3 regions of the Bradyrhizobium sp. F1.13.3 genome follow, and region 3 is predicted to be linked to each of the others. Evidence: predicted binding sites of a transcription regulator. Region 3 holds the regulator's gene; each other region holds the start of a gene.

Evidence for each region. Region 3 encodes LexA, which represses DNA repair genes until DNA is damaged. Its sites were predicted from a motif close to TGTTCNNNNTGTGTTCNG; they were not measured.
Region 1: a site for LexA is predicted at 4,871-4,888, ahead of ABIB66_RS28070 (ATP-dependent Clp protease adaptor ClpS). Genes of this name have one in related genera too.
Region 2: a site for LexA is predicted at 5,762-5,779, ahead of ABIB66_RS28555 (PA0069 family radical SAM protein). Genes of this name have one in related genera too.

What each region holds. Positions count from the first base shown of each region.
Region 1 is NZ_JBEPRI010000011.1:291,017-300,918, forward strand. It holds gene ABIB66_RS28050 (dihydrodipicolinate synthase family protein) at 177-1,118, opposite strand; gene ABIB66_RS28055 (methyl-accepting chemotaxis protein) at 1,243-3,324, opposite strand; gene ABIB66_RS28060 (enoyl-CoA hydratase) at 3,444-4,214, opposite strand; gene ABIB66_RS28065 (MarR family winged helix-turn-helix transcriptional regulator) at 4,226-4,711, opposite strand; gene ABIB66_RS28070 (ATP-dependent Clp protease adaptor ClpS) at 4,921-6,639, shown strand; gene ABIB66_RS28075 (tannase/feruloyl esterase family alpha/beta hydrolase) at 6,661-8,322, opposite strand; gene serA (phosphoglycerate dehydrogenase) at 8,398-9,642, opposite strand; gene ABIB66_RS28085 (rhodanese-like domain-containing protein) at 9,742-9,902, opposite strand, start outside.
Region 2 is NZ_JBEPRI010000012.1:81,954-91,855, forward strand. It holds gene ABIB66_RS28530 (electron transfer flavoprotein-ubiquinone oxidoreductase) at 1-484, opposite strand, end outside; gene ABIB66_RS28535 (uracil-DNA glycosylase) at 621-1,430, shown strand; gene ABIB66_RS28540 (glycosyltransferase family 39 protein) at 1,555-3,063, opposite strand; gene rnhB (ribonuclease HII) at 3,162-4,019, opposite strand; gene ABIB66_RS28550 (VOC family protein) at 4,097-4,552, opposite strand; gene ABIB66_RS28555 (PA0069 family radical SAM protein) at 4,577-5,740, opposite strand; gene ABIB66_RS28560 (phosphoketolase family protein) at 5,952-8,366, shown strand; gene ABIB66_RS28565 (acetate/propionate family kinase) at 8,375-9,562, shown strand; gene ABIB66_RS28570 (RMD1 family protein) at 9,797-9,902, opposite strand, start outside.
Region 3 is NZ_JBEPRI010000007.1:152,224-162,125, reverse strand. It holds partial or broken gene ABIB66_RS20445 (ComEC/Rec2 family competence protein) at 75-1,451, shown strand; gene ABIB66_RS20440 (GAF domain-containing protein) at 1,461-2,402, opposite strand; gene ABIB66_RS20435 (hypothetical protein) at 2,626-3,060, opposite strand; gene lexA (transcriptional repressor LexA) at 3,522-4,223, opposite strand; gene ABIB66_RS20425 (molybdopterin molybdotransferase MoeA) at 4,400-5,611, opposite strand; gene ABIB66_RS20420 (hypothetical protein) at 5,840-6,031, opposite strand; gene ABIB66_RS20415 (HAD family hydrolase) at 6,201-6,833, opposite strand; gene ABIB66_RS20410 (alpha-hydroxy acid oxidase) at 6,842-7,975, opposite strand; gene ABIB66_RS20405 (S41 family peptidase) at 8,280-9,617, shown strand; partial or broken gene ABIB66_RS20400 (SDR family oxidoreductase) at 9,710-9,902, opposite strand, start outside.

The DNA.
Region 1 (9,902 bases), on a different contig from region 3:
CGCCCGAACCGCGTTAATTCGACGCTTTCAGCCGGATGGAAGCTGGCGGGATCAGGCCAGGGCGCGCACCTCACACCGTGCATCACACTCAGTGTCGTCCCGGCCTAGTGCGCAATCGCGCACGGGAGGCGGGACACATAACCTTCGGGCGCGCTTGTCCAGGACGCCGGCAGAGGCTACTTCCCCCACCTCAACGCCAGCGCATCGCGCTCCTTGGCCAGCTCCAGCAGCCCTGCCCGCGTCGCCGGATGCAGCGGTTGCAACGGATGCCGCACCGTGTCCGACTTGATCACGCCGCCGGCCTGCATCATCGCCTTGCAGGCGATCAGGCCGCACTGGCGGTTTTCGTAGTTGATCAGCGGCAGCCAGCGTTCGTAGGCGGCTTTCGCCTCTTGGCGTTTGCCGGCGAAATAGGGATCGACGATCTGGCGGATGCCGTCGGGGTAGCCGCCGCCGGTCATCGCGCCGGTGGCGCCGGCGTCGAGATCGGCGAGCAGCGTGATCGCTTCCTCGCCGTCCCAGGGACCCTCAATATCGCTGCCGCCGGCCTCGATCAGGCTGCGCAGCTTTGACGCGGCGCCCGGCACCTCGATCTTGAAATAGCGGATGTTGGAGAAGTCGCGCGCCAGCCGCGCGAGCAACTCGACCGACAGCGGCGTACCGGCGACAGGCGCATCCTGGATCATGACCGGAATATTGATCGCGCCCGACAGCACCTTGAAGAATTCGACGACGCCTTTCTCGGGTACGCGGAAGGTTGCGCCGTGATAGGGCGGCATGACCATCACCATGGCGGCACCGGCCGCCTCGGCCTGCTGGCTGCGCGCGGCGGAGACGGCCGAGCTGAAATGCGTGGTGGTGACGATCACGGGAACGCGGCCCGCGACATGCTCCAGCACCGCATGCATCACGGTCTCGCGCTCGGCATCCGTGAGCACGAACTGCTCGGAAAAATTGGCGAGAATGCATAGACCGTTCGAGCCCGCGTCGATCATGAAATCGATGCAGCGGCGCTGTCCCTCGAGGTCGAGCTCGCCGCGCGCGTCGAAGATGGTGGGTGCGACCGGGAACACGCCGCGATAGGGGCGCTGGGCCTTGTGTTGGGGCGTGACCGGCATCGAACTCTCCATCCCTGATATCTCTTACATCTGCCGCGACGCTCGCGCAGCTTCACAGATGTACCCGCCGCGTGCATCGGCGGCAATGCCGATCGCGCGACGGTGGGACGGAAGATTGTCGAAGTTATGCGGTCCTCACCGCGCCCAAAAAGCCCTCGACCGCTACGCGGAGACGATCGGCGTCGGCGGACATTTTCGTCACGGATACCGACAGGACCGAACCGGCATTGCCCGTCTCCTGATTGAGTCTGGCGACGCTGCCGATGGTGTCGGTGACCTCGCGGGTTCCCTGCGCGGCCTGCTGGAAGTTGCGGGAGATCTCGGTGGTGGCCGCGCGCTGCTGTTCGACCGCGGCCGCGATCGCCGTCATCTTCTCGTCGATGCCGCTGATCGCGCCGCCGATCGCGCGGATGGCAGTGACCGCCTGGCCCGTCGCGCCCTGGATCTCCGCGACCTGGCGGGAGATCTCTTCCGTCGCGGTCGCCGTCTGCGAGGCGAGGCTCTTGACCTCGCCGGCGACCACGGCGAAGCCGCGGCCGGCCTCGCCCGCGCGCGCGGCTTCGATGGTGGCGTTCAGCGCCAGAAGATTGGTCTGCCCTGCGATGGCGTTGATCATCTTCACAACCTCGCCGATGCGGCCAGCGGTCTGATCGAGGATCTCAACCGTCGCATTGGTCTGCGCTGCCTGCGACACGGCTTCGCGGGCCTCGCGGGCACTGGCCTGCACCTGCGCCGAGATCTCGCCGACGGACGCCGAGAGCTCTTCGGTCGCGGCCGCGATGGTCTCGAGATTGTTGGTGGCCTGTTCGGCGGAGGACGAGACCGCCGCGGTCTGGCTGCTCGATTCCGAAACCAGCGAGCGCACGTCGGTCGCGGTGGCATCGAGCTCCTTCGTCGACGCGGCAACGCTGTGAATGACGGCTTGCACGGTGTCGTCGAAACTGCGGCAAGCCGCATCGACGGTGCCGGAGCGGGCGAGCTGCAGCGCCTGCTGCGCTTCGCGCTCCCGACCCAGGCGTTCCGCGGTCGCGGCACTCTCGCGCAGGCTTTCGAGCGCGGCGGCCATGGTGCCGAACTCGTCGGGATGTCTGGATTGCGGAACGGGCGTCGCGTGATCGCGGGCGCTGATCTTGGCGATCGCATCCAGGATGGCGCGCACCGGGTGCATGAGGCGGTTGCGCACCACGTAGATGCCGGCCAGGGTCACGGCCAGCGCGAGCAGGAACGCGAGCGACTGCACGACGAGATTGGTGAGCGCCTTGGCCTGCACCGTCTCCGCCCGCGCGATCGACTGGTCGAGCGCCTTGTTCGCCACCGCGACGATGGACGCGAAGGGTGACTGACACAGCGTATTCCATTCCGCGGCGGGCATCGCGGGCTTGCCGCTGCCGTCGAAATTCTTGGTGAGCTCGCCGATCTGCTTGAGCGCACCATCGGTCTTGGCCTTCGCGTCCGTCGCGGCCGTCACCAGCTCTGCCGCCACGCCGGGCGCAGCCAGCAACTCGGCCATGCCCGCCCAGCCGGAGGTGATCGTGCCATCCCATTGCGCCACTGATCGCTTCTGAGCGTCGTCGAGCGGCTTGCTGCTGTTGACGTTGGAGCGAAGGGACGAACAATGGATTCCATAACGATCGCGCACCTGCCAGGCGAAGCGCCGGACCTGGATCATGCGGGCGATGAAGGGGTCGTCCATCCAGGCACGGTTCGACACCGCGGTGGAGGCGAGGTTGGCCGTTTCGATCACCTTGGTGACGGCATCGTACCAGGAATTGGTCCGCTCGATCTTGCGTTCGGCGCGCGGGCGCTTGGCTTCATCGTAGAACAGCTGGAATTGCGGGGAGGCGGCGCTCCAGCCTTGCTTCAATGTGCCAGAGAGTTCGTCGCGGCGGGCGAAGTCGACGGTGGCAAGCGCGGCGCCGATCGCGTCATAGCCGCCCTGCTCGGCCTTCTCCGCCGCCTCGAGTTTGGCACGCGGATCATCCTCGCCGAGGATCGCGCTCTGGGCATCGCCGCGATTGTTGCGCAGCGCCAGCACGCCATGGAAGATCGCCTTGTCGGCGGCGGCAAGCCGCGCGGTCTCGAGGCTGTCGCTGTAGCGGCCGAACGCTCCGACCATCTGGATCGCCGTAGACGCCAGCGCACCCGCGGCCAGCAGGGCCATCAAGGTCAGCAGGAGCGAACTTACCGATTTCTTAAACATTGCCATGGTGTCGGGGCCTACGCTTTCTAGCGTCACCTTGCCCGCGACATGCCAATGTTCCGTTAAGGTTTTAATCGAATTGGCGTGAGTTTCCGACCCGACAAGCCTTCCTGCAGCCCCGGATCTCACGCAACCTTGGTGAAATCCGGCGGACGGCGTTCCGCAAACGCCGTGAAGGCCTCGCGCGCCTCGGCGGTGCGCAGGCGCAGTCCGAACTGCTCGCCTTCGGCATTCATCTGCGCGACCAGCGCCTCGCCATTGCGCATCAGCTTCTTGGTGGCGGTGAGCGCGCCGGCCGGCTGACGGGCAAGACGCTGCGCCAGCGCGAGCGCTTCGGTATCGAGTTTGTCGAGCGGCACCACGCGGTTGGCGAGCCCCCATTCCAGCGCGGACTTGGCCGGCACGGTCTCGCCGAGCGCGAACATCTCGTAGGCCCGTGCGTAACCGATGCGCGCGGGCATCAGCAGGCTGGAGGCGGCTTCCGGCACCAGCGCTAGGCTGACGAAGGGCGTCGACAATTGCGCGTTGTCGGCAAGCACGACGAGATCGCAATGCAGCAGCATCGTGGTGCCGACGCCGACGGCGCGGCCCTGCACCGCGGCGACCAAAGGCCGGGTGCACCGCGCCAGCGACTGGATGAAGCGCACGACGTTGCGGCTTCCTTCCGACTTGCCCGCTGCGACCGCGGCGAATTCGCCGACGTCGTTGCCGGCAGTGAACATGTCGCCTTCGCCACGGATCAGGATCACGCGGGCCGATGTATCGGACTCGGCGGATTCGATGGCATCGGCGAGCTTGCCGTACATCGCATCCGTCAGCGCGTTCTTCTTGTCGGGGCGCGCCAGCGTGAGTGTGAGAATTCCGCCGCTGTTCTCGATCCGGACGTGCTCGGTCATGGGTCTCTCCTCTATTCCTCTGGATCTCGCGAAAGCTCTGTTGGAAGTTCTCTTGAAAGCTCTCTTGGAAATTTGTCCTGAATGCTGGTCAGCCAGCGCGCGACGATATCGATCTCCGCACTGGTGAATCCGTCCGTCAACGCGGCGTTAACCTGTGCCGCGTTGGCCTTTGCCTGTGCGAGCGCTGCACGGCCCTTCGGCGTCAGCCAGACGCGCCAGGCGCGCCCGTCCTCCCGATCGGCCCGCCGCTCGATCAGCTTTGCAGCTGCCGTGCGGTCGACGAGGCCGGAGATGCCGGCCGGCCCCAGATCGAGCGCCGTGCCCGCCTCACCCATGAGCACGCCGTCCTGCTTGCCGAGAATGAACAGAAGCCCTGCCTGCGCCGGCGTGACCTCGCTCGAAGGCTGCGCCGCCATCCAGCGCTGCAAGCGCCGCTGTGCAACGCTCAGCAGGTAGATCAGCCGATGATGCCCCGCGCCGGCCTCCTTATTTCGCATGCGAAATAGATAATCGAAGCGGCTCGGAATGTCAAAGGACGGCAGGTGGATCGATGTACCGCGGCAGTCGTCGAGCAACAGGCCGCACCGGCGCACCAGGACCTCACCCACCAATCGCAATTAGGTGCCGCCGCAACGCTTGACGGTTGCCTCGTTTTGTGTTCCCTATTCGTTCTATTCAATCATAGATTGTCCCGGAGACTTTCGTGATGAACAGTATGCGTGGCCCGAACCAGCCGACCCAGCTCGTAATTCATAATGACGATGATACGCCGGACCAATTCGTGATGGATCTGCTTCGGCAGGTTTTCGGCAAATCAGACCGTGAAGCGACCGCGCTGATCACCCAGATCGAGCAGAAGGAAAGGGCGGTTTGCGGACCTTACCCCCAATCCGTCGCCGAAGCCCTTTTCAAATCTGCGCAACAATCCATCGGCCTGGCCGGCCATCAACTGCAGGTCACGCTTGAGGCGGTCACGACTCCTTGCGAACTCTGCGGCAAGCCGGAGGGACAGATGGACGTGCGTATCGGCAGCCGCACGGTCTGGCTGTGCAGCGACTGCATGCGTGCGGCGGATGAGCCCTCGAACGAACAAGAGGAAGATTTCGACTTTGCTTGCGACGTTCTCGACTGGCACCTTGCCACCACGGCGCGCAGCAAGCTCGTGACCACGATCCGCCAATTTCCCGGCCACATGCGGGTCGATCTCCAGGCCGCGGTCGACCGGCTCTTCGGCAAGGCCATCCGGCTGGTGGGATTGAACGAGGAGCAGCGCTACGAAACGCTGTCGATTCCACGACTGCTCAAGGAGGGCCGCTATGCGATCGCGATTGCCCCACTGCAATATTCCGACGTCGACGTAGGCGAGAAGAGCCCGGTCAAGTGTCTGGATAACGGATTGTGGCTGTGTGAGCAGGATAATCTCCGCTATGCGGTTTTGCTCTGCGCACACCGCGAATACAGTCGCGAGCCCGGAATTCGAATCGAGATTCTCGTGCCCGCAGGTTCCGCAGGCGCGGCTCTGGTCCAGCAATGCTTCAGTGAATTGGAAGAAGCCGTACAGGCTGCGCGGACCTATCGCGGCAAGATCCTGTCGCTCGATGCCGACTCCGACTATCGCGGTCGCTCGCGCGGCATCACGGTGCATCGCTTGCCGCAGGTCGCCCGCGACGAGGTGATCCTGCCGGAGCAGACTCTGCGGCTGCTCGATCGCAACGTTCTGACCTTCGTCAACACCCGAGACCAACTGCGCCGGCTGGGTCAATCGACACGCAAAGGCATCTTGCTGTACGGGCCGCCGGGCACCGGCAAGACCCACACGATCCGCTATCTCGCAACGCATTTGCCCGGGCATACGACGCTGATCATCACGGCCGAACAAATCGGTCTACTCGGCGCCTATATGAGCTTGGCACGGCTGCTCCAGCCGTCGATGGTGGTGATCGAGGATGTCGATCTCATCGCCCGTGACCGCGATGACATGGGGCCGTGTGAGGAATCCATGCTGAACAAGCTGCTCAACGAGATGGACGGCCTGAAGGAAGACGCCGACATCCTGTTCGTCCTGACCACCAACCGGCCGGAGGACCTCGAGGGAGCTCTCGCGGGTCGCCCCGGCCGCATCGATCAAGCTATCGAAGTGCCGCTGCCCGACGAGACTGGCCGCGGCAAGCTGGTCCGGCTCTACGGCAAAGGACTGCCAATCGAGGACGCGGTCATCGCCGAAGCGGCCCGTCGCAGCGAAGGCACGAGTTGCGCCTTCATCAGGGAGCTGATGCGGCGGCTGGCGCAAGGAAGCATCGCGCGGGACGGCGGCAACACCGTGATCTCCGCCGATATCGACGAGGCGCTTGACGACATGCTGTTCTCTGGCGGCCGGCTCAATGCGCAGCTGCTCGGCGGCGCCCAGGCGATGGCGGCGGGGTGACGCTCCGAAGTGGCGCGCCTGCTAGGGCGCGCAGGTGAAGCTCGCCGCCTCTGTCACCGGGCCGCTCTTGTAGTGCGGCCACGCCGGCCAGCGGCACAGCGGCAGCGCGCGAAGCGTCGCAAAGGACGGCGCTTCCACCTTCTGCTCGGTGACTTCCAAATCGCCGGGCGCCTTGCCCTTTTCGACCCAATCGACCAGCACGCTCAGCATGTCGACATTGGCCGGCGCGCCGGAGCCGACGTGGTCGACCCCGGGCGCGGTGTAGAGCCGCGCGAACTCGGCCGTCTCGGCCTTGCCGAGCTTGCGTTCGACGCTCTCGAAATAGCGGATGCCGGCATAGGGGCTCTGCGCGTAGTCGGCCATGTGTTCGAGCATGATCAGTCGGCCGCCGCGGGCGCGGAAGCGGCTGAGATCGGGGTCGGTGGAATCCATCAGGCTGGAGACCTCGAGCAGCCGCGCCTTGTGCTGTTCGGGCTTATACGTCGTCACGTCGAGCTTGGGATCGCGCGCGAACACGTATTGGATGCCGCCGGCGCCGTAGATCCAGGCGATGCCGTTATTGGGCGCAGGCGGTTGCGCGGGAGGCGCCGTGCCGAGCCACCACGCGACCCAGCCGCCGGTCGGGCCAACCGCCGGCGTGTCCTCGCCCGACACGCCCCAGCCCGGATAATCGTCGAGACCGTTGGCGAGCGGGAACGGGAATTTGTAGGTCGCATGCAACGTGTCGATCGCCTTGATCTGTGCGTCGGTGAGGCACTGATCGCCCGACTTGCCGCTGGCGCAACGCAGCGTCTCCGCCTTGAAGGCCGCCTTGCAGGACACGGGATCTTGCACCAGCGCGTCATCGGAGCCATCGGCCTTGTCGCAAGCGGCCCGCACGGCATCGCCCACGAGCTTCACCTGCGCCGGATTGATCCAGCCCTCACCCATGGTCGCGAGCCCCGAGCGCGTGCCGGCATGCTGCAGGCCAACCCAGTTGATGACGGGCACGCGGGCAAAGATGCCGTCGAAATCATCGGGATAGCGCTGTGACATGGTGAGGCCTTCGCGGCCGCCTTCGGAAGAACCCATGAAGTACATCTTCTCAGGTCTCTTGCCGTAAGCGCGCTGCATCAGCGCGACTGCGGTATCGCGGACCCTCTTGTAGGCGCGATGGGCAAAATTCTCGAAGGCTTCGTCGTTGAGTGCGAACAGCTGCGGCGGCTCGCCCGGCTTGGACTCATGACCGGAATCGGTGCCGTAGGTGACGAAGCCGCGCGCGAGCGGCGACGGCTTGTCGAAGGGATAGGCCGGCGGCAGCGCCAGGCCCGTGATCAGCACGCCATTGAATCCGCCGCCGCCATATTGCAGCGAGCGGCCGTTCCATTCGACGGGCAAATTGACCTGAAACTTGATCGGGGGCGCCTTGGGATCGGTGGGATCGATATGGCCGAGCAGCTTGCAGAAGCCGGGATTGGCGGGCGTGACGCGCCCCGACGGCGTCGGGCCGCGTTCGGCCACGGCCAGTTGCGACGGCGCCAGCAACGTCGCCGAATCGATCTTCACGGCGTCAGCGCCGCCGACGAGGCCCTTGCAGACGGTGTCCGCATCCTCAGTCAGCGTCACCGCTGAAGCGGAATTCGCGCCCAGCGCGCCCGCTGCGCCCACCAGCAATGCGCACAGCTTCACATGGATTTGCGCCATCGTTTCCCCCTGAGTTTCTGTTCGTTCCGCCAGCAGGCCGCATTCAAGGCGACCTGCGGCCGCCCGTCAATGACGCTAGTGCTCGAACACCAGCCGCGCGCCGACGGTGCCCTCGAGGCTGCGGATCTGCGCAAGCAGCGCGCCTGAATCCTGGCCGCCGAGGTCGGCATCGAGCACGACGTAACCGAGATCGCCGGAGGTCTCCAGATATTGCGCGGCGATATTGATGTCGCGCTGCAGGAAGACCTCGTTGAGCCGGCGCAGCATGCCGGGCACGTTGCGATGGACGTGGCTGAAGCGCGCGCCGGAGGGACGCAGATGCAACTGCACCTCCGGGAAATTCACTGCCCCCGTGGTCGAGCCGGTGATGAAAAAATCGACCAGCTTGCGCGCCACCTCGCCGCCGATGCGCTCCTGCGCCTCCTCGGTCGAGCCGCCGATATGCGGCGTGAGGATGACGTTGCCGAGGCCCTGCACCGGGCTCTTGAAGCGGTCGGAATTCGAGGACGGCTCGACCGGAAACACGTCGATGGCGGCACCCGCGAGATGGCCGTCGCGCAGAGCCCGCGCCAGCGCGTCGAGATCGACGACGGTGCCGCGGCTGTTGTTGATCAGGAGGGAGCCGGGCTTCATCGCCCGCAGCTCTTTCTCGCCGATCATCCCGGCGGTCTCCGGCGTCTCCGGCACGTGCAGGCTGACGACGTCGCTCTGCGCCAGCAGCTCTTCCAATTTCTCGACCGGCTCGGTGTTACCGTGGCGGAGCTTGTCGGTGCGGTCGAAATAGATCACGCGCATGCCGATCGCCTCCGCCAGCGTCGAGAGCTGCGAGCCGATATTGCCGTAGCCGATGATGCCGAGGGTGCGGCCGCGCACCTCGCGACTGCCGGTCGCCGACTTGTCCCAGCCGCCCTCATGGGCTGACACCGAGCGCGGAAAGATGCGCCGCAGCAGCATCACGATCTCGCCGATCACGAGCTCGGCGACGCTACGCGTGTTGGAGAACGGCGCATTAAACACGGGAATACCGCGCTTGCGCGCCGCCAGCAGATCGACCTGATTGGTGCCGACGCTGAAGCAGCCGACGGCGAGAAGCTGGTCGGCCGCTTCCAGCACCTCATCGGTAATCTGGGTCCGCGAGCGGATGCCGAGCAATGACACGCCCTTGAGCGCCCGCCGCAGATCCTCGCCGTCCAGCGCCTTGGTCAGGCGCTCGACATTGGTGAAACCCGCAGTTCTGAACAGGTCCACGGCGCTGTCGTTGACGCCTTCGAGCAGCAGCGCCTTCGCGTTCCGCTCAGGGCTTTGGCCTGGGGCTGGCATGAAATCTCCGTGGGTCACAGCTTCGCCGCAGCTCATAGACCGCGGGGGATGCGCAGCACAATAGGGTTCGGATACGGGGAGAAGATGGCGGGGCGGTCGTCAGATCACGTAAAACCCGTGCGTTCCGTCCAGACGCAATTGTTCGACCAGACCATATTCCCAGTCGAGATAGGCCTGCATCGCGCGCTCGTCGACGCCGGTGCCTTCATAGGGGCGGCGGTAGCGGTGGGCGGGGTCGGGCCTGGGCAGGACGTGCGGCG
Region 2 (9,902 bases), on a different contig from region 3:
TGTCGCCGGTGGCGATGCCCTTCACCGCGCCCTGCTCGTCATAGAGCACTTCGGCGGCGGCAAAGCCCGGATAGATCTCGACGCCGAGCGCCTCTGCCTTGCGCGCGAGCCAGCGGCAGACATTGCCGAGCGAGCCGATATAGCAGTGATGGTTGTCCATCAGAGGCGGCATGATGAAGTTCGGCAGCCTGATCGCACCGCCGCCCGTCATCCAGTAGAAGCGATCGTCCTTGACCTGCGTCTTGAGCGGACAATCGGAATCCTCGCGCCAGTCCGGGATCAGCTTGTCGAGCCCGGCCGGGTCGATCACGGCGCCGGAGAGAATATGCGCACCGACCTCGGAGCCCTTTTCCACCACGACGACATTGAGATCGGCATTGATCTGCTTCAGCCGGATCGCCGCAGCCAGGCCCGAGGGGCCGGCGCCGACGATGACGACGTCGAATTCCATGGATTCGCGCGGGGGAAGTTCTTCGGTGCTCATCTGATCTCAGCCCTTGAGACGGTCCTTGGTCGATTGCGCCCTCTTGTTTCCGATTTTTCCGGGTAGGACAACCTCGGAATCGCGTTCCGCCGGGGTGCAAGGCGCTCCAAACTGATATAAAAGTCTGACTTTCCAAATGATCCCCGAACCCGCGCCCACCGTCCGAGAGCTTCTCGCCTTCTATCTGGAGGCGGGTGTCGATTGCGCGCTCGTGGAGGAACCGATTGACCGCCTGGCGGAAGTCGACGCCCCGCCTGCGGCCCCGCGCGCCGCACCTCCGCTCGAGGCGCCACGGCCGGTTGCGGCTCCCGCGGTCATCCGCGGCGAGGCGGCACCCGCGCCCGACATCGCGATCGCCTCGGCGCGCGAGGCCGCACGCACCGCGCCGACCTTGGAGGCGCTGCGCGAGTTGATGCAGAGCTTTGACGGCTGCGCGCTGAAGCACACAGCGACACGGTTGGTTTTCGCCGACGGTAATCCGCAGGCGCGCATCATGTTCGTCGGCGAGGCACCGGGCCGCGACGAGGACATCGAGGGGCTGCCCTTCGTCGGACGCAGCGGCAAGCTGCTCGATTTGATGATAGGAGCCATAGGCCTCAACCGCAGCACCGCCTACATCGCCAACGTGATCCCCTGGCGGCCGCCCGGCAATCGCACGCCGACGCCGCAGGAAACGCAAATCTGCCTGCCATTCATCCAGCGCCAGATCGAGCTGGTGAATCCGGATGTGCTGGTGACGCTCGGCAATCCCTCGACGCAGACGCTGCTGTCGACCCGCGAAGGCATCATGCGCACCCGCGGCCGCTGGTTCGACTACGAGACGGGCGCGCGCACCATCCGCGCGCTGCCGACCTTCCACCCGGCCTATCTGTTGCGCTCGCCGTCGTACAAGCGGCTGGCCTGGCAGGATCTGCGCGCGATCGCGAAGGCGCTGGCGGGCGCGTGAGGAGCCGTACGACCTCTCCCCGTCATTGCGAGCGCAGCGAAGCAATCCAGAATCTTTCCGCGGAGGGACTCTGGATTGCTTCGTCGCAAGCGCTCCTCGCAATGACGAGGGAAAGGGCGAGCGACTAAGTCCCCTTCGGCCGCACGATGGCCCAGCCGATGCGCAGGAGTTGCTGGCGTCCAGTCACCAGCCACTCGAAGGCGCGCGGGACTTCCGGGACGATGCCCGGAAAGCGCGCGAGGATGTCCGGCGGCGGGGTCCCGGCGGTATCGGAGGCCCGCCAGACCACGACGCCGCCGGTCTCGCTGAATTTGGCCTGATTGATCCAGGGCGTACGCGCGGGCTCGGCATCGATGAAGAGATGCGGCCGGCCGGAATGCAGCGTGATCAAGCTCGCAAGCTGGGTCTCGCCGGCGACTGCGCGCAGACGATGATTGGTGCGGCGGGCAAAGCTCTCGTCGAAGAAGTCCGAAATCGCGCGCGCCGGCATCGAGGTCGCGATCTCGTTGGCACCGGTCCACGGCAGGAGCAGGACGGCGAGCACGACGCCGATTGCGGGCGCGATGACGGCGGCCGCCCAGACCATCCGCAGCATTCTCGCGCGGCGCATCGCGATGAGGTCGCCGGCCCCCACGACCACGGCAAGCCCCGACAAGACCAGCACGACGCCGGCGCCGCCGACGACGGCGTCGAGGCCCAGCAGACCGGAGATCAGCACCGCGCCAAGCGCCGGCGCGAGTGCGAAGAAATAGACGAAATTGCGCGCGAGCGGCTCGACCGGCGGGCGGAAGATGATCGGCGCCTCCTCGCTCTTGGGAACGAACAAGCCGGTGTTGAGGACCGTCAGCGCCGGGATCGCCGCCGCACCGAGCAGGAGTCCCCCGAGCAGCCAGGCCGCGTGCAGTGCGCGGGCATTGAGCTCGGCAACCTGCGGCAAGGCCGGCAAGACGAGTGCCTCGGCCCGCATCAGCCACACCGCATAGGGCAAAGCCAGCACCGCGACGACCACCAGCGCAAATAGCGGGTCGAATGCGCGCAATGTACGGCGGCCACCCGCGGTGGCGAGCGCGAAGACGACGATCAGGGGCAGCAGGAAGATCGCAGCCGGCGTCGTCAGCAGCAAGAGGCCGGCCTCGATCGACCAGGCGAACCAGGCGTTGCCGCGGCGCTGGCCGATGATCTGCCAGGAGTGCAGCAGCAGCAACGCCCAGAGTGGCCGCGCCAGCACCAGGGGGCTGAAGTCGAGTGTGGGCGAGGAGAAGGCCAGCAGCGTCATGGTCAGCAGCACGGCCAGCACTGCCTGCTGGGGGCCGACCACCGCGCGGGAGAGATGATAGAGCGTGATGAGGGTCGCGATCCCGCAGAGCTCGGCCAGGACATAGACGCCGAACACGTGGCCGCCGGCGGCGCGATAGGCGATGTCGGCGAGCCAGACCGGCAAGGGCGGGCCCAAATCAGTGCCGACCTGGTATTCGCGGCCGAAGGCCAGCAGGGTCGCGAGGCTGCCGGGCGGGCTGCGATAAAACACCAGCGCCACGAACAGCCACATCGCGGCCTGGAGCAGCACGACGATCCAGACGATCAGCCGCGGCCGCGCGCGAATGAGCTCGATGACCAGGGAGGTAAACCGCATGCAACGTCCGAAAGATGCAGCCAACCCGTCAAGCCGGCCCTATTCGCTCACGACTGTTTTGATAAAGGGCGTGACGCGTCGTGGCAACCGAGTCTCGGCTAGAGATTGGCCGACGCGTCGACTTCCAAGCCCGTATCCACCTGCAGCTCGATCTCGGTCACCGCAAACAGATCCTGCGCCGGCTCGACCGTCCAGGGCATGTGCTTGGCGCGTGCGGCGGCGACAGGGGCAAAGAAGCTGCGGTGGTGGACGGTGGGGCCGAGGCGGTTGAGCGCATCAAGGTGCTCGGGCACGGCGTAGCCCTTGTGCTGCTCGAAACCGTAGCCGGGACAGTCCTGAGCCAGTGCGCACATCAGGCGGTCCCGCGTCACCTTGGCGATGATCGAGGCCGCTGCGATCGACAGGACGATGCCGTCGCCGCCGATCACGGCCTCGCAATCGCATTCCGTATCCAGCCGGTCGCGGCCGTCGACGAAGACATGCCGGGGCTGCTCGGGCAGCGCCACCACGGCGCGCTTCAGTGCCCACAGCGAGGCGCGCAGGATGTTATCGCGGTCGATGCGGGCGCGCGAGGCGACTGCCACCGAGACCTGGGCGGTGGCGCAGATCTTGTCGAACAGCCTTTCGCGCTCCTCGGCCGTCAGGCGCTTGGAATCATCGATGCCGCGCGGGATGCGGTCGGGATCGAGAATCACCGCCGCCGCCACCACAGGTCCGGCCAACGGCCCGCGGCCGGCCTCATCGCAGCCTGCCACCGGCCAGACGCCACGCTTGATCAGCGCGCGCTCGCGGCGGAAGCTTGGAGCAACGATGATGGCGCTCTTTGTGCCCGCCAGCGCCTTGGCCATTTTCTTGGGCGCAGCCTTGTCGTTCTTAGGCGCGGCCTTCTTGTTCTCAGGCGCAGCCTTCTTGGGCGCGTCTTTGGCCAGCTTCTTGGCGGATTGATCCCGAATCATGGCCGGGATCGTGCGCAAGCGGAATGGCCTGCGCAACCGGGAACCTCGGACAATTCCCGTTATTCAAGTCAGCCGCCCTATTCCGCCAGATGCACCCGCCGGTCCTCGCCGACCTCGATGCCGGGCGCGACCACGACTTCCCATGGATGGCCGTCAGGATCGGCGAAATAGCCGGAATAGCCGCCGTAATCGGTCTCATGCGCGGCCTTCAGCAGCGCGGCTCCCTCGCCGACGGCGAAAGCCAGCACCGCGTCCACCTCCTCACGCGCGCGGCAGTTCCATGCGAGCGTCATGCCGCGGAACGTCGATGGCCTCGGGTGATCAGGCAATTTGGCGTCGACCGCGAGCTGATCCCACGGAAACAGCGCGAGCACCGGACCGCCAGTATCATAGAACGCAACGGCCTCACCGGTCACCTTCAGCCGGCGCGAGAAACCGAGCGCGTCGTAAAAGGCAATGCTGGCGCGGATGTCGTTCACGCCCAGCGTGATGACGGTGAGCCGCGGGATTGGAGCTGCCAGTTCCTGACTCATACGACGCCTCTTCCACTTCGTCCCTCAGAACAGGCTGAGCTGATCGCCGTTCCGCTTCGGCTTGGCAAAATGATCCGTCGTCAGCTTGGGGCGCCGCTTGTTCAGCCCGAGCCTGTCGCAGGCGATCTCGAAGCGGCGACCGATGGTCCAGGCCATCGGGCCGGTCCCCTTCATGCGCTCGCCCCATTTCGCGTCGTAGTCACGGCCGCCGCGCATGTCGCGGATCAGTGTGAAGACGTGGCGATAGCGGTCCGGATAGTTCGCCATCAGCCATTCGCGAAAGAGATCGCGCACCTCGAGCGGCAACCGCAGCAACACGTAGGAGGCTTCCTTGACGCCGGCATGGGCGGCAGCATCCAGGATGCGCTCGATCTCGGAATCGTTCAGCGCGGGGATCACGGGCGCGACCATGACGGTGGTCGGAATGCCGGCCTCGGAAAGCTGCTTCAGCGCCTCCAGCCGCTTCGGCGGCGTTGACGCCCGTGGCTCCATTGTGCGCGCCAATTTCGGATCGAGCGAGGTCACGGAGATCCCGACCTTGGCGAGGTTGCGCTTGGCCATGCGCGCGAGAATGTCGATGTCGCGGGTCACCAGCGCCGACTTGGTGACGATCCCGACGGGATGGCCGGCGCGCTCCAGCACCTCCAGAATGCCGCGCATGATTTTGCGCTCGCGCTCGATCGGCTGATAGGGATCAGTGTTGGTGCCGATCGCGATCATCCGCGGCTCGTAGCCGGGCGCCGCAAGCTCCTTCTCGAGCAGCGCCGGCGCCTCGGGCTTTACAAACAGCTTCGATTCGAAGTCGAGCCCCGGCGACAGGCCGAGATAGGCATGCGTCGGCCGCGCGAAGCAATAGACGCAGCCGTGCTCGCAGCCGCGGTAGGGATTGATCGAGCGGTCGAAGCCTATGTCGGGAGAATCGTTGCGGGTGATCACTTTGCGCGAAGTGTCGACCGCGACCGTGGTCTTGAACGGCGGCAGTTCTTCAAGGCTCTGCCAGCCATCGTCGAAGGCGACGCGCGCCTCGGCCTCGAAGCGGCCGCTGGCGTTGGACTGCGCGCCCCGGCCTCGCCTGCGCTGGCGGTCGATGGCGACCGCCAGCTCAGGGAAGTCAGAAGGCGCACCCGCCGGCTCGGAGGGCGCCGTGACCGGCGGGTGCTTGAGAGCATGAGAGGATGCTGGACTCATGAAGCCAAGATAGCACGCCGCAGGAACAAATCAAGAACACAAACAAAAAACGTGAAAACAACCCCATGCACAGTAGAGCTGCCCAAACTTCGCGCGCTTGCTTTTGACCTCACGCAACAGTGGCGTCACGGCGATCCCGTTTGATGCTGCCGAAGGATCGATCTCGCCGGAACTCGGTTGGTGACGATCCCGGGTGAAGGTCGGCAGCAATATGACAAATCAACAACAATCGGCCGCCGCGAGCGGCGACCTCGATCTCCTCGATCGCTATTGGCGCGCCGCGAACTATCTCTCCGTCGGGCAAATCTACCTGCTCGACAACCCGCTGCTGCGCGAGCCGTTACGGCCCGAGCACATCAAGCCGCGTTTGCTCGGCCATTGGGGCACGACGCCCGGTTTGAACTTCATTTATGCCCATCTCAACCGCGTCATCCGTGCGCTGGATCTGAGCATGATCTATGTCTGCGGTCCCGGCCACGGCGGCCCCGGCATGGTCGCCAACACTTATCTCGAAGGCAGCTACAGCGAGATCTATCCCGATATCGCGCGCGATACCGACGGACTGCGCAAGCTGTTCAGGCAGTTCTCCTTCCCCGGCGGCATCCCCAGTCACGCGGCGCCGGAAACGCCGGGCTCGATCCACGAAGGCGGCGAGCTCGGTTACGCGCTGGTGCATGCCTATGGTGCGGCATTCGACAATCCCGACCTGATCGTCGCCTGTGTCGTCGGCGACGGCGAGGCCGAGACCGGCCCGCTCGCGGCGTCCTGGCATTCCAACAAATTCCTCAATCCTGCGCATGACGGCGCGGTGCTGCCGATCCTGCATCTCAATGGGTACAAGATTGCCAATCCGACCGTGCTTGGGCGGATGCGCGACGACGAGATCCGCGATCTCTTCCGCGGGCTCGGGCACGAGCCGCTGTTCGTCCAGGGCGACGATCCCAGATTGATGCACCAGATCATGGCGGACGCGCTCGACGTCGCGCTCGCCAGTATCCGGTCGATCCAGCAGCACGCCCGCGACGGCCGCAAGAGCGTCGAACGCCCGCGTTGGCCGATGATCGTGCTGCGCAGCCCGAAGGGCTGGACCGGCCCCAAGGAAGTCGACGGCAAGAAGGTCGAAGGTTTTTGGCGTGCGCATCAGGTGCCCGTCGCGAACTGTCGCGAGAACCCGGCGCATCTGAATATTCTCGAAGAGTGGATGCGCAGCTACGAGCCGGAAAAGCTGTTCGACGCGAACGGCGCGCTCATTGCCGAGCTCCAGGCGCTCGCGCCCGAAGGCCATCGCCGCATGGGCGCCAATCCACACGCCAATGGCGGCCTTCTGAAGAAGGAGCTGAAGCTGCCGGACTTCCGCAGCTTCGCCGTCGAGGTCGCTCAGCCGGGCGGCGTCGCGGCGGAGGCAACCCGCGAGCTCGGAAAATTCCTGCGCGACGTCATCCGCCTCAACGCCGAGGCCCGCAATTTCCGCATCATGGGCCCGGACGAAACCGCGTCAAACCGGCTCGATGCGGTGTTCGAGGCCACCGAACGCGTCTGGATGGAGCCGACAAAACCTTACGACGTGCATCTCGCCCAGGACGGACGCGTGATGGAAGTCCTGAGCGAGCATCTCTGTCAGGGCTGGTTAGAGGGCTATCTGCTCACCGGACGGCACGGCTTCTTCTCCTGCTACGAGGCGTTCATCCACATCGTGGATTCCATGTTCAACCAGCACGCCAAATGGCTGAAGGTGACGCGGCATCTGCCGTGGCGGCGCCCGATCGCCTCGCTCAACTACCTGCTCACCTCGCATGTCTGGCGTCAGGACCACAACGGCTTCAGCCATCAGGATCCCGGTTTCGTCGATCTCGTCGCCAACAAGAAGGCCGACATCGTTCGCATCTACTTCCCGCCGGACGCCAACACGCTGCTGTGGATCGCCGATCATTGCCTGCGCACCTATGACCGCATCAACGTCATCGTCGCCGGCAAGCAGCCGGCGCCGCAATGGCTGTCGATGCAGGAGGCAGCCACGCATTGCGATGCCGGCATCGGCATCTGGAGCTGGGCCGGCACCGAAGATGCGAATGGCGAGCCCGATGTCGTGATGGCCTGCGCCGGCGACGTGCCGACACTGGAGACGCTCGCCGCCGTCGACCTGCTGCGCAAGGCGCTGCCCGAGCTGAAGATCCGCGTTGTCAACGTCGTGGACCTCATGACGCTGCAACCCAGGGAGCAGCACCCGCACGGCTTGTCCGACCGCGACTTCGACGGCCTGTTCACCCGCGACAAGCCGGTGATCTTCGCCTATCACGGCTATCCCTATCTGATCCACCGGCTGACCTATAACCGCACCAACCACGCCGGCATGCACGTGCGCGGCTTTGCCGAGGAAGGCACCACGACGACGCCGTTCGACATGGTCGTGCTCAACGAGCTCGACCGCTATCACCTCGCGATCGAGGCGATCGAGCGCGTGGCGGGGCTCGCGACCAAGGCGGCGCAGGTGAAGCAGCAATTCCGCGACAAGCTGATCGAGCATTCGCGCTATGTGCGCGAATACGGCGAGGACATGCCGGAAATCCAGGAATGGGTCTGGCAGAACAGCGCCGGCGGCAACACGCCGGCGGAGGCAGGCGATTGACGGCAGCCATGTTGAACACGGTTCTCGTTCTCAACTCGGGATCGTCGAGCATCAAATTCGGCCTGTTCGATATCTCGGCGGCCGAGCCCACCCTGCTCTGCAAGGGCCTGCTCGACGAGCACGAGACGAAGCCGCGGCTCGTCGTGAAGAGCCCCGCGGGCGAAGACCTGTTCGAGAAACGGCGGGAAGCATCGGATGCGGACAGCGATCATCTGTTCGCCGACGTGCTCGGCTTCATCGAGGATCGTTTCGGCGACCATCGCTTGGGCGCCGTCGGCCATCGCGTCGTCCATGGCGGTCCGGACTATTCCGCCCCAGTCGAGCTGACGGACGATGTCACCGCAAAACTTGAAGAGCTGACGCCGCTGGCGCCGCTGCACCAGCCGCGGTGTCTGGCGCCGGTCCGCACTATCAAGGCGATAAGGCCCGACCTGACGCAGATCGCCTGCTTCGACACCGCTTTCCACTACGGCATTGCGCCGCCCGCGAGCCGCTTCGCCATTCCGCGACGTTATGAAGAGCGCGGCGTCCGGCGCTACGGGTTTCATGGTCTCTCGTTCGAATATGTCGCGGGACGGCTCGCCCGAATCGCGCCGCAGCTCGTTGCGAAGCGCACCGTGATCGCGCATCTCGGCAACGGCGCGAGCCTGTGCGGCTTGCGCGACGGCCGCAGCATCGACACGACGATGGGACTGACGCCGCTCGATGGGCTGGTGATGGGCACGCGCTGCGGCAGGATCGACCCTGGCGTGCTGCTCTATCTGCAACAGCACGAGAAGATGTCGGTCGAAGACGTCCAGCACCTGCTCTATCACGAATCGGGCCTGCTCGGCGTCTCCCGCATCGCTTCGGACATGCGCACGCTGCTTGCGAGCAGCGAAGCTGCGGCACGGGAGGCGGTCGAGCTCTTCACCTTCCGCGCCGCGCAGGAGGTGGCGGCGATGGCGACGACGCTTGCCGGGCTGGACTGCCTGGTCTTCACCGGCGGCATCGGCGAGCATGCCGGGGAAATCCGCAGCGCGATCGGTGAGCGTCTCGACTGGCTCGGTGTGCGCATCGATCCCGCTGCGAATGATTCAGCGCGCGAGCGCATCAACCATGGCGATAGCGCAGTCGATGTTTTCGTCATTCCAACGAATGAGGAACTGATGATCGCACGACATTGTGCGGCGGTGCTGCGGGCCGTCAGCTCGTAATCAACGGCGTAGGATCGGCGTTGCTTCCCTTCTCCCCTTGCGGGAGAAGGTGGCGCGAAGCGCCGGATGAGGGGTTCTTTCGTCGCTCACGTATGCATGTGAGTATGCGGAGGAATACCCCCTCACGCCTGTGAGGTTGTGTCTCCTTGCGGTGCTGCCCTCTCCCGCAAGGGGCGAGGGCGCAGTCACGAGCATCTCGCTCGCGGGGTAAATTGATCCAGCGGCCCGCGTGTTCTAATGCGTCCCCGACCAAATCTGGAAACACCCGATCGCGACCTCGATCACGATCAGCACCACCACCGCGACCTCGAGGCGGAGCGAGCGCTGGGTGTCGATGATG
Region 3 (9,902 bases):
TCCCAGCCCGAAAACGCGGGAAGCAAAGGCATATTAAGTCACTGCTTTTTCTACATAAAATCATTGCTTGACCGATCTCCGGTTATCACATGGCCGTGGTTGCCGGTGTCGTGTTCTTCGCGGTGCGCGCGCTGCTCGCTCTGATCCCGGGACTGGCGGCCAGCTTCGCCATCAAGAAATGGTCGGCCGCCGCGGCGCTGGTCGCCGCTGCGTTCTACCTGCTGCTGTCTGGCGCGGAGGTCGCCACGCAAAGGTCGTTCTTCATGACGGCGGTGGTGCTGATCGCGGTGATGGTCGATCGCCGCGCCATCACCTTCCGCACGCTCGCGGTGGCTGCGCTGATCGTGCTGGCGGTCGCGCCGGAAGCGCTGGTGCATCCGAGCTTTCAGATGTCGTTTGCGGCAACGCTCGGGCTGGTGGCGCTGGTGCAGATCGGCATGCCGAATTTGTTTGCCTCGCCGGACCATTCGGCGACCGCGCGCATCGCGATGTGGGGTGGCCGCGAGATTGCGATGCTGTTCATGGCTTCGCTGATTGCGGGACTTGCGACCACACCCTACGCCGCTTTCCATTTCCACCGTGTCACGCCGTTCGGTGTGCTCGCCAATCTCGGCGCGATGCCGGTGGTCTCGGCGCTGGTGATGCCGGCGGGACTGTTGGGGCTGCTTGCGGCGCCGTTCGGGCTGGACAACGTGTTCTGGTGGCTGATGGGGATCGGCATCGAGTGGATGGTCGCGGTCTCGCGCTGGGTCGCGGCTTTGCCGGGCGCGGTCGGCCGCATCCCGGCGTTCGGGATCGCGCCGCTGATCGCGGCGAGCCTGGGAATCATCGCGCTGGGCTTGTTGCGCACGCCGCTACGCTGGTCCGGCGCCCTGGTGCTGCTGGCAGCGATCCTCTGGGGACTGTCGTCCCGGCAGCCCGACATCCTGATTGCCGGGGATGGCGCGAGCGTCGCCGTGCGGGGCAGGGACGGACATCTGCACCTGATCAGGACGAGCAAGGACAGCTTTCTGCTCAAGGAATGGCTCGCTGCCGACGCGGATCCGCGCGATGCCGGCCGAGCCTCGCTGGCCGATGGCGTGTCCTGTGACGAATCCGGCTGCGTGACGCCACTGGCCGACGGGAGGCTGGTCGCGCTGGCACTGCGCGTCGACGCTCTCGCGGACGATTGCAGTCGGGCCGCGCTGGTGGTGACGACACGTCCCGCGCCGCCCGATTGCGCGGCGATGGTGGTCGATCGGCAGCGGCTCGCCAGCCAGAGCGCGCTGGCGCTGACGCAGCGTGGTGAGGGTTTTGTGGTTCAGGCGGTGAGGGCGAGAGGCACGAGCCGCCCCTGGTTACCGACCGGCGCCGGCGAGGGTGATTTCGACGGCAGCCTTGCGCCTAAGACGACCGCGCCCCGCACCAAGGACGCAACGCCGGCGGAGACCGACTTGCAGGCCGACGATTGATCGGATCGGTTACAAGTACCAGGCCAGCACGGCGTCGAGCCTGGAATTGCCGATGACCGGCAGGGCCACCATCCGGCTCAGTCCGGCTGTGCAGGCTTCGAAACCGGCGACCGAGCCGTCATGCGCGAGCTCATTGTTGAGCGCGGGCATGCCGGTCGCCCAGGCCCCGCCGATGCTGCCTTCGCCTCTGGCAATGGATTTTTCCGCATAGAGCGCGGCAAGGTCGGTCTGCGCGCTGCAATCGCCGGCGCGGAACACCAGTGCCGAGTGGGTCTCGTTCGGGATCCAGATCTCGAAGCGTCGCGCAATCGGCGTGGCCTGCGCGGAGAGGAATGTCAGGACCCAGGTCTGGTCCGTGCCGGTCCGATAGGGCACGCCGACGCCGCAATTGATCCCGACCTTGGCTGCGTCCTCCCAGCGCAGAAAACTCCTGGCGTCGTGCAGGTCCTTGATGATCAGCGGCAGCCCCGCCTTCCAGGTGCGGCCAGGCAGGCCAAAGCCGCGAGGAAATTTAGTGTGGCGGGAGTTGAATTCGAACATGTCGGCGGTGCCATAATAGCCATCGACGAGCCCCATCTCGTGGGAGGCATCTGGGTCGTTGTGCCAAAGCTCGATCGCCCCGACATGCGCTTCGTCGTCGCCGCAGAATAGCACCATGACGGCTTGCAGGAATTCACCCGCAAACACCGGCACCGCGACGCCGCAGGTGAGGCCGGCCGCGAGCGCCTGATCGGTCCGTTTGAAATAGGAGTTGGCGAATTTGGTGAGGATCACGGGGTGGCCCGCGGCCCAAGCCTTGCCCGGAAGTCCCTCGTCATACCCGAAGTGCAGCTCTTCGCTGACGGCCTTGAACGCGGACAGCCCTTCGTCGTAGAGGCCGCCACCAAACTCCAGCCGCATGCGCGTCCGATCGGGCACCCAGAGTTCAACGACGCGAAGGAAGGTTTTCATCGAGCGTGTCCGCCGTCTCAAGCCCTGACAGCATCGGTCATTTGGCTGCGAAGCGGACGTTCAAACTTCAGGCAGGGCGGCTCAAACTTCGTGCGGCGGAGAGGTGCAACTGCTTGGTCCATCCGATTGGATTTCGCGGACGCAAGCCACACCATCTCGCCGGCCGCGGCCGGCGATGGCAATTCAATCCTGACCCCCGACCTCGTAGCCGGAGGCGGCTGTGTCAGCCGATCGGCAGGTGCGTGACGGTCGGCTGCCGGTCGGCGATAATCTGCACCTTGTGCTCGCGCTCGGCGACCGACTGAGTTACCGGCAGCTGCAGCACGGTCGCGCGCTGGCCTTCGACGAGCTGCGTCACCAGCACATATTTACCGTCGGGGAATTCGATCGCGTCATGATGGCGGTCGGGAATGTGCGGATCCATCTTGCCGAACTTACCCACGCGGGAATTGATCGTGCGTGTCCAGATCCAGCGATTGTCGTAGCGGACGTCGTCGGCGAAGGCGAGCTCCGTTCCTGGCAGCAGGCAGACGGCAACAGACGGATCGGCTGCGGAGGCGAAGCCGCGCGTCGAGGTGCCGCGGAAGCTTGTCGTGACGATCGTCTCGCCGACTTCGGCGGGGCGCGACGCGACGGCATGCAGGCTGTAGTCACACATCGGGTGCTCCTCATGCTGGGATAGCTACCCGCGTCTCTTATCGAGGCGCAGGCCTCTATCAGAGTGGAAGCACGAACGCTCTGCTTGGTTATGGGCAAATCTGCGGCTGGCTTCTGCAAGCCGCGATCACATTATCTTTCCCGAATTCAATAGGAACAAAGCCCGTTGCGATGCATTCGGGAGGCGCATGCGCGAATATTGCCGGCTTGGCTGCAGCGGTCGAACTTGATCGCTGGCCGGTGTTTCCTCGAACACTTGAGCCGCGAAGCGGTGCTGTTTGAAGCCGTGCTGTTTCGTTGGCGTCGTGAGGAGCCAGCCCCGGAGGAGGGGCCGGATAGTCTGTGCAGAACCAGAACGACTATCCAGCCGGAGCGGACGATGATCCGCTCCAATCTCTGACCGGCGATGCCGGTGGAAGCGCGCGAGGCGCCAAGCACTTCCGGTATGAAGCACTTCCGGTATCAGTACTTCCGGTAAAGCCCGATCAGCTTGCCCTGAATCTTCACCCGGTTGGGCGGCAGGATGCGGACCTCATAGGCCGCGTTGGCGGGCTCGAGCGCGATCGATGCACCGCGACGGCGGAAGCGCTTCAGCGTCGCTTCCTCGTCGTCGATCAGCGCCACCACGATGTCGCCGGTATCGGCGCTCTCGTTGCGCTGGATCAGTGCCATGTCGCCGTCAAGAATGCCGGCCTCGACCATGGAATCGCCGCGCACTTCGAGCGCGTAATGCTCGCCCGAGCCGAGCATGTCAGGCGGTACGCTGATGGTATGGCTGCGGGTCTGCAACGCCTCGATCGGCGTGCCGGCCGCGATGCGGCCCATCACCGGCACCGCAACGGGACGCTCGCCCTCGTCAGCCGGCAGGCTGGAGCTCGCACGCACCTTGCCGAGATTGCCCTCGATGACGCTCGGCGTGAAGCCGCGCCGGCTGCCTGCGGCTGCCTGGAGCTCCGGCAGCTTAATGACTTCAATCGCACGGGCGCGGTTGGGCAGGCGTCGGATGAAGCCACGCTCCTCGAGCGCCGTGATCAGGCGATGGATGCCCGACTTCGAGCGCAGGTCGAGCGCATCCTTCATCTCGTCGAAGGAAGGCGGCACGCCACTTTCCTTCAGACGTTCACTGATGAACCGCAGAAGCTCGTATTGTTTGCGCGTTAACATCTCGACCAAAGTCCCCCGGTTGATGTCGTCCGATTCCGAGACGCTGAATTCGGCTATATGCCGCTACATGCTCGAAACAAATCATGAACGGACACTATATGTTCGATACATGTTCCGCAACTGCTTAATTTACCGTGAACAGAGCAAAGTTCGCGGAACGCGCGTTGCCGAGGCGCTCAGACGGGGAGCCGCAATACTTCGCAAGCCGTGCCGGCTTCGGCCTTCGGCGCAAACGGAGCGCGCACGAGAAGTACCTGTGCTGCAGCGAGATTCGCAAGCAGCGAAGAATCCTGATGGTTGACGGGAAGAACGACGCGTGTGCCGTCGTCACGCTCCTCCAGATGCGCGCGCAGATAGTCCTCGCGCTGGTCGTTGGCGCCGACGTCGCGGCCGAGCACGGCGCTTTCACGGCGATGGTGAATCACAGAACGGCCAGACAGGGCGCGAATCAGAGGCACCAGGAACAGGAAAGCGCACACGTAGGACGACACGGGATTGCCCGGCAGGCCGATCACACCCATTGTGCCGAGCCGACCGTGCATCATCGGCTTGCCTGGCCGCATCGCGATTTTCCAGAACGCCATCGCGATGCCTTCGTCCCTCAGTGCCTGCTGGACCAGATCGTGGTCGCCGACCGATGCGCCGCCGGTCGTGATCAGGATGTCGGCGCCGCTCTCGCGGGCGCGGCGGATGCCGGCGGTGGTGGCCTCCAGCGTGTCGGCGGCAATACCGAGGTCGATGGTCTCGGCGCCCTCCCTGCGGGCGAGTGCGTGCAGGGCGTAGCCGTTGGAATAGACGATCTGGCCGTGACCGGGCGTGGTGCCCGGCATCACCAGCTCGTCGCCGGTGGCGAGAATCGCGACCTTCGGACGCCTGAAAACGGCAAGGTGCGGATGGTTCATCCCGGCGGCGAGCGCGAGGTCGCGCTCGGTGAGACGGCTTCCCTTGCGCAGGAGCACGTCGCCCTCGCGGAAATCGACGCCGGCGGGACGGATGTGCCGTCCGGCGATCGCGGCTTCCTTGATCGTGATACGCTTGCCGGCGGCGACCGTGTCCTCCTGGATCACGACGGCGTCCGCGCCACCGGGAACGACGCCGCCGGTGAAGATCCGCACGGCCTCGCCGGCGCCGACCGTCCCCGCGAACGGTCGGCCTGCCGCGACTTCGCCGATGACGGTGAGCTCCGAATCGATCGTCGCGGCATCGGCCGCGCGCACCGCGTAGCCGTCCATCGCGGACATCGCCTGCGGCGGCTGCGTACGTCGCGCCGCGACGTCACGCGCGAGCACGCGATGGTAGGCCTCGTCGAGGGAAATCATGTCTTCCGGCAGCGGCTCTGCACCCGCCAGCACTGCGGCAAGCGCGTCAGAAACCGGCATCAAGGCCACGGCGAAAACTCCTGCTCGGCACGTTCGGGCGAATGTTCCGCAAGTCTTCTAGCCGAGCGCGGGCGCGGAGGCAAAAACGGCTGAACGGGCGCAGTCATTCCCGCCGCTTCATGTTGTTCCGGAAGCCGGGATCAAGCGCGTCGCGCCATGATCCGAAGGAGGTTACAGATCGGCAGGATAGTGGTCATGGTAAGACGAGAACGACGTGCGCCCCCCGGCCTGTATCGATCAGCTCCCTGCCTGCCCGGGAGTTACGTCGGGCGCCTTGGGTCCTTGATCCTTGTCGGGTAGCGGATCGGCTTGGGATTTCAGGTCGGCGGCCTTGCTCACAAGCTTGGCGGAAAGGTCCGAATCTGAAGTTGTCCTGGCGAATTCAAGAAGAAGAGAGGCTTGCTTGGTGAGGTAGGTTTTGCCCAGCACGATGATGCATCCGTCCGTAGAAGTCCCAACGGACTCTAAGAGTCCGGAAGGCGGTATTCCGTTCCCGGAACTCTGTACAAAAATGCACAAAGTGATCGGGTTCCTCAATTCCTTCAAAATTGGTCCCGTCGGGCCGTGCCGCCGTGGGTTTCGCGACAAGGGCTCCTCGTCAAATGCCCAATGCCTTCAATGCGTTCCCGACGTCACGCGGCGAAGTCACATGCACGGCCGTCAAGCCGCGCGCCCGCGCTCCCTCGATGTTTTCGGCAAGATCGTCGAAGAACACGATGCGCCCGGCGGGTACGCCGATCGCTGCAACGACGTGGTCGAAGGCCTCCGCATCCGGTTTGCGCAAGCCGATGCTGGACGACAAATAGAGCTCGCGGAAATGGCCGAGGAGGTCGGCATATTCCCTTGAGAAATGGTCCACGTGCGGCCGGTTGGTATTGGAGAAAGCGTAGAGCGGCATCTGCTTCGCTGCCCGCGGCAGCAGCTCGGCGATGTCAGGCATTTCGCCGGCGAAAATCGCGTTCCAGCCTTCCAGGAACTGCGCGTCCGAAATGCCGATTCCGAGCGAGGCTCGCAATGAGGCGAAATAGTCCTCATCGCTGATCTTCCCCATCTCGTGCAACCGATAGGCTTCGCTGTCCCGCACATAGCGCGCGACGAGGGATTCGGGCTTGCAGCCGGCATGTCCCGACCAGCAGGCGATGGCCTTGGAGAAATCGATATCGAGCACCACGCGGCCGAGATCGAACAGAAGCGCATCCGCGCTGCCGGGAGAGAGCGATGTCACCTGCACCCTTTCATTCAGTATCGATATGGCTCGTGGTCGAACAGCGGAAACGCGCTGAACACGCTGGGCGCGTTGGTTGCGGTCGCCTGATGAAGGCAGGATTTGTTGACCTCGGCGAACGAGGTTGCACCCAAGAGGCCGAGGCAGCGCAGCACTTCGTCCTCGAGCAGCTCCAGCATGCGCGCCACGCCGGCTTCGCCGGCCGCCGCCAGCGCCCAGCATTGCAGCCGGCCGATGCCGACGAGGTCGGCGCCCGCCGCGATCGCCTTGACGATGTCGGTGCCGCGACAGACACCGCCATCGACCATGATCTTGGCGCGGCCGTTCACGGCGTCGACAATCTCGGGCAGAACATGCATGGCGCCGCGACCGTGATCGAGCTGACGGCCGCCATGGTTGGAGACGTAAATCCATTCGACGCCGTGATCGATCGCGATCAGCGCGTCCTCCGGCGTCGCGATGCCTTTGAGGATCAGCGGGATCTTGAACTTGTCCTTGATCATCTTCACCGTCCGCCACTCCAGACCCTTCTGGTAATCGCCGCCGGTGGCGCGCAGGCGGCTCTCGCGAACGTAGCGCTTGGCGATGTCACGTTCGCGACGGCTGTAATGAGCGGTGTCGACGGTCAGGCAGAAGGCGGCATAGGCATTCTTCTCGGCCCGGCTGACGACGTCGGCGACGAACGCGTCGTCGCCGCGCACATAGAGCTGGTAGAGGCGCAGGGCGTCGGGCGCAGCTTCGGCGGTCTTTTCGAGGCCGGGCTCGGACACCGAACTGAGCATGTGCGCTGCACCGAAAGTGCCGCAGGCGCGCGCTACGCTCGCCGCACCATCCGGGTCGAAGATCTCGAGCGCGCCGACGGGGGCGAGCACCACCGGCAGGCGCATCTTGCGGCCGAACTGCTCGACCGAACCTGTGACCTTGCGGACATCGCGCAGCACGCGCGGGCGGAAGGCGATCTCGTCCAGCGCCATGCGGTTGCGACGCATCGTGGTCTCGGTCTCGGCTGCGCCGACGATATAATCCCAGGCATTCTGGTTGAGGTTGGAACGCGCTTTCCGGATGAATTCATGCAGATTCTGGAACGGCTCGGTGCTGGCGCCGAGCTCGACGTTCCTTTCCGCTTGGATGCGGGGTGCTTCGTTCATTGTTATCCTCCCGAGAATTTGAAGCCTTACCTCATCGCCTAACCCGTCCGCGTCGCCAAAACCATCCTAAAATGGCATGGCTGCAAGGCGTGGGCCGGCCGGCCGTCCCGCTGCGCTCATACCGGGTCCTGCAACGTTGCCGAAAGTTTAGGTCCGGACGAAGGGATTTTTACGGGGTACCCGCCGGCGTGGCATCCCGGCCTTGAAGAAACCGGAATGGTATTGTGAGAAGCAGGCTGGATCGCCATTTGGATGGCGGCTCCCCAGCCCCACCGAACCGCGAAGCAAAAAGGCCAGCCTATCCATGCGGAAAACCCTGCTGTTTCCACTGGGCGCGCTCACTGGAGCGTGTCTGACCCTTTTGGTAGCCAGTCCGCATGGCGGCGTATGGGCGGCACGGGCGGCAGCGAGGGCGGATGACGCCTATTCCAAACTCAATTTGTTCGGCGAAGTGTTCGAGCGGGTGAAGGCGAGCTATGTCGAGAAGCCCGACAATGCCAAGCTGATCGAAGGCGCGATCACCGGCATGGTGACCTCGCTCGATCCGCACTCGCGCTACATGAACGACAAGGCCTGGACCGAGATGCAGGAGACCACCTCCGGCGAGTTCGGCGGGCTCGGTATCGAGGTCACGATGGAGGAGGGGCTGGTCAAGGTCGTCTCGCCGATCGACGACACGCCGGCGTCCAAGGCCGGCATCATGTCGGGCGACCTCATCAGCAAGATCGATGGCGATGCCGTGCAGGGCATGACGCTCGAGCAGGCCGTCAACAAGATGAAGGGGCCGGTCGAGACCCAGACCAAGCTCACGATCGTGCGCAAGGGGGCCGACGCCCCGCTCGACGTCGCGATCAAGCGCGAGATCATCCATGTGCGCCCAGTGCGCTTCCACGTCGAGAATGGCGATATCGGCTATATCCGCGTCACCTCGTTCAACGAGCAGACCACCGATGGCCTGAAGAAGGCGATCGCATCGATCTCCAAGGACGTTCCGCCGGAGAAGCTGGTGGGCTACGTGATGGACCTGCGCAACAATCCGGGCGGATTGCTCGACCAGGCCGTGTCGGTGTCGAGCGCGTTCCTGCAGCGTGGCGAGGTCGTCTCGACCCGCGGCCGCAATCCGGAAGAGACCCAGCGCTTCACCGCGCATGGTGGCGACCTCACCAAGGGCAAGCCGCTGGTGGTTCTGGTCAATGGCGGCTCGGCCTCGGCCTCGGAGATCGTGGCCGGCGCGCTGCATGACCACAAGCGCGCCACGCTGATCGGTACGCGCTCGTTCGGCAAGGGCTCGGTGCAGACCATCATTCCGCTCGGCACCGGCAACGGCGCGCTGGCGCTGACCACGGCGCGCTACTACACACCCTCGGGCCGCTCGATCCAGGCCCAGGGCATCGCGCCCGACATCGAGATCCTCCAGGACGTGCCGCCCGAGCTGAAGGGCCGGATGGACACCATGGCGGAGTCCCAGATGCGCGGCCATCTCCAGGCGGCCGATGGCACCGAGCAGACCGGATCGCAGTCCTATGTCCCGCCGGAAGCGAAAGACGACAAGGCCCTGCATACGGCCTACGACTTCCTGCACGGCCAAACCGCAAATGCCGTCGCCGCCAAGCCGGCGCTGAAGGCTGCGGTGCCGAACTAGCCTAGGCCCTCGCGACGGTAAGGTATTGATCGCCCGGGAATGGATAGCCGTTCCCGGGCGAACTTGTTTCGGGACGCTGTGTCAGCTCGGGTTCATAGCCGCGAAGGTGGCCTCGTAGCGGCCGTCGCGCTCGACCAGTGCCGGGCGCGATCGCGCGCGACCAGCACCTCGCCGCCGGGATGGACCCGCGACTCCAGCAATTGCATGACCTCAGCGATATAGGCGGGAAGCGGCATCGCGCGCGTATCGCTCGCCTGTTGCGAGCCGGTGAGTTCGGTCCGCACA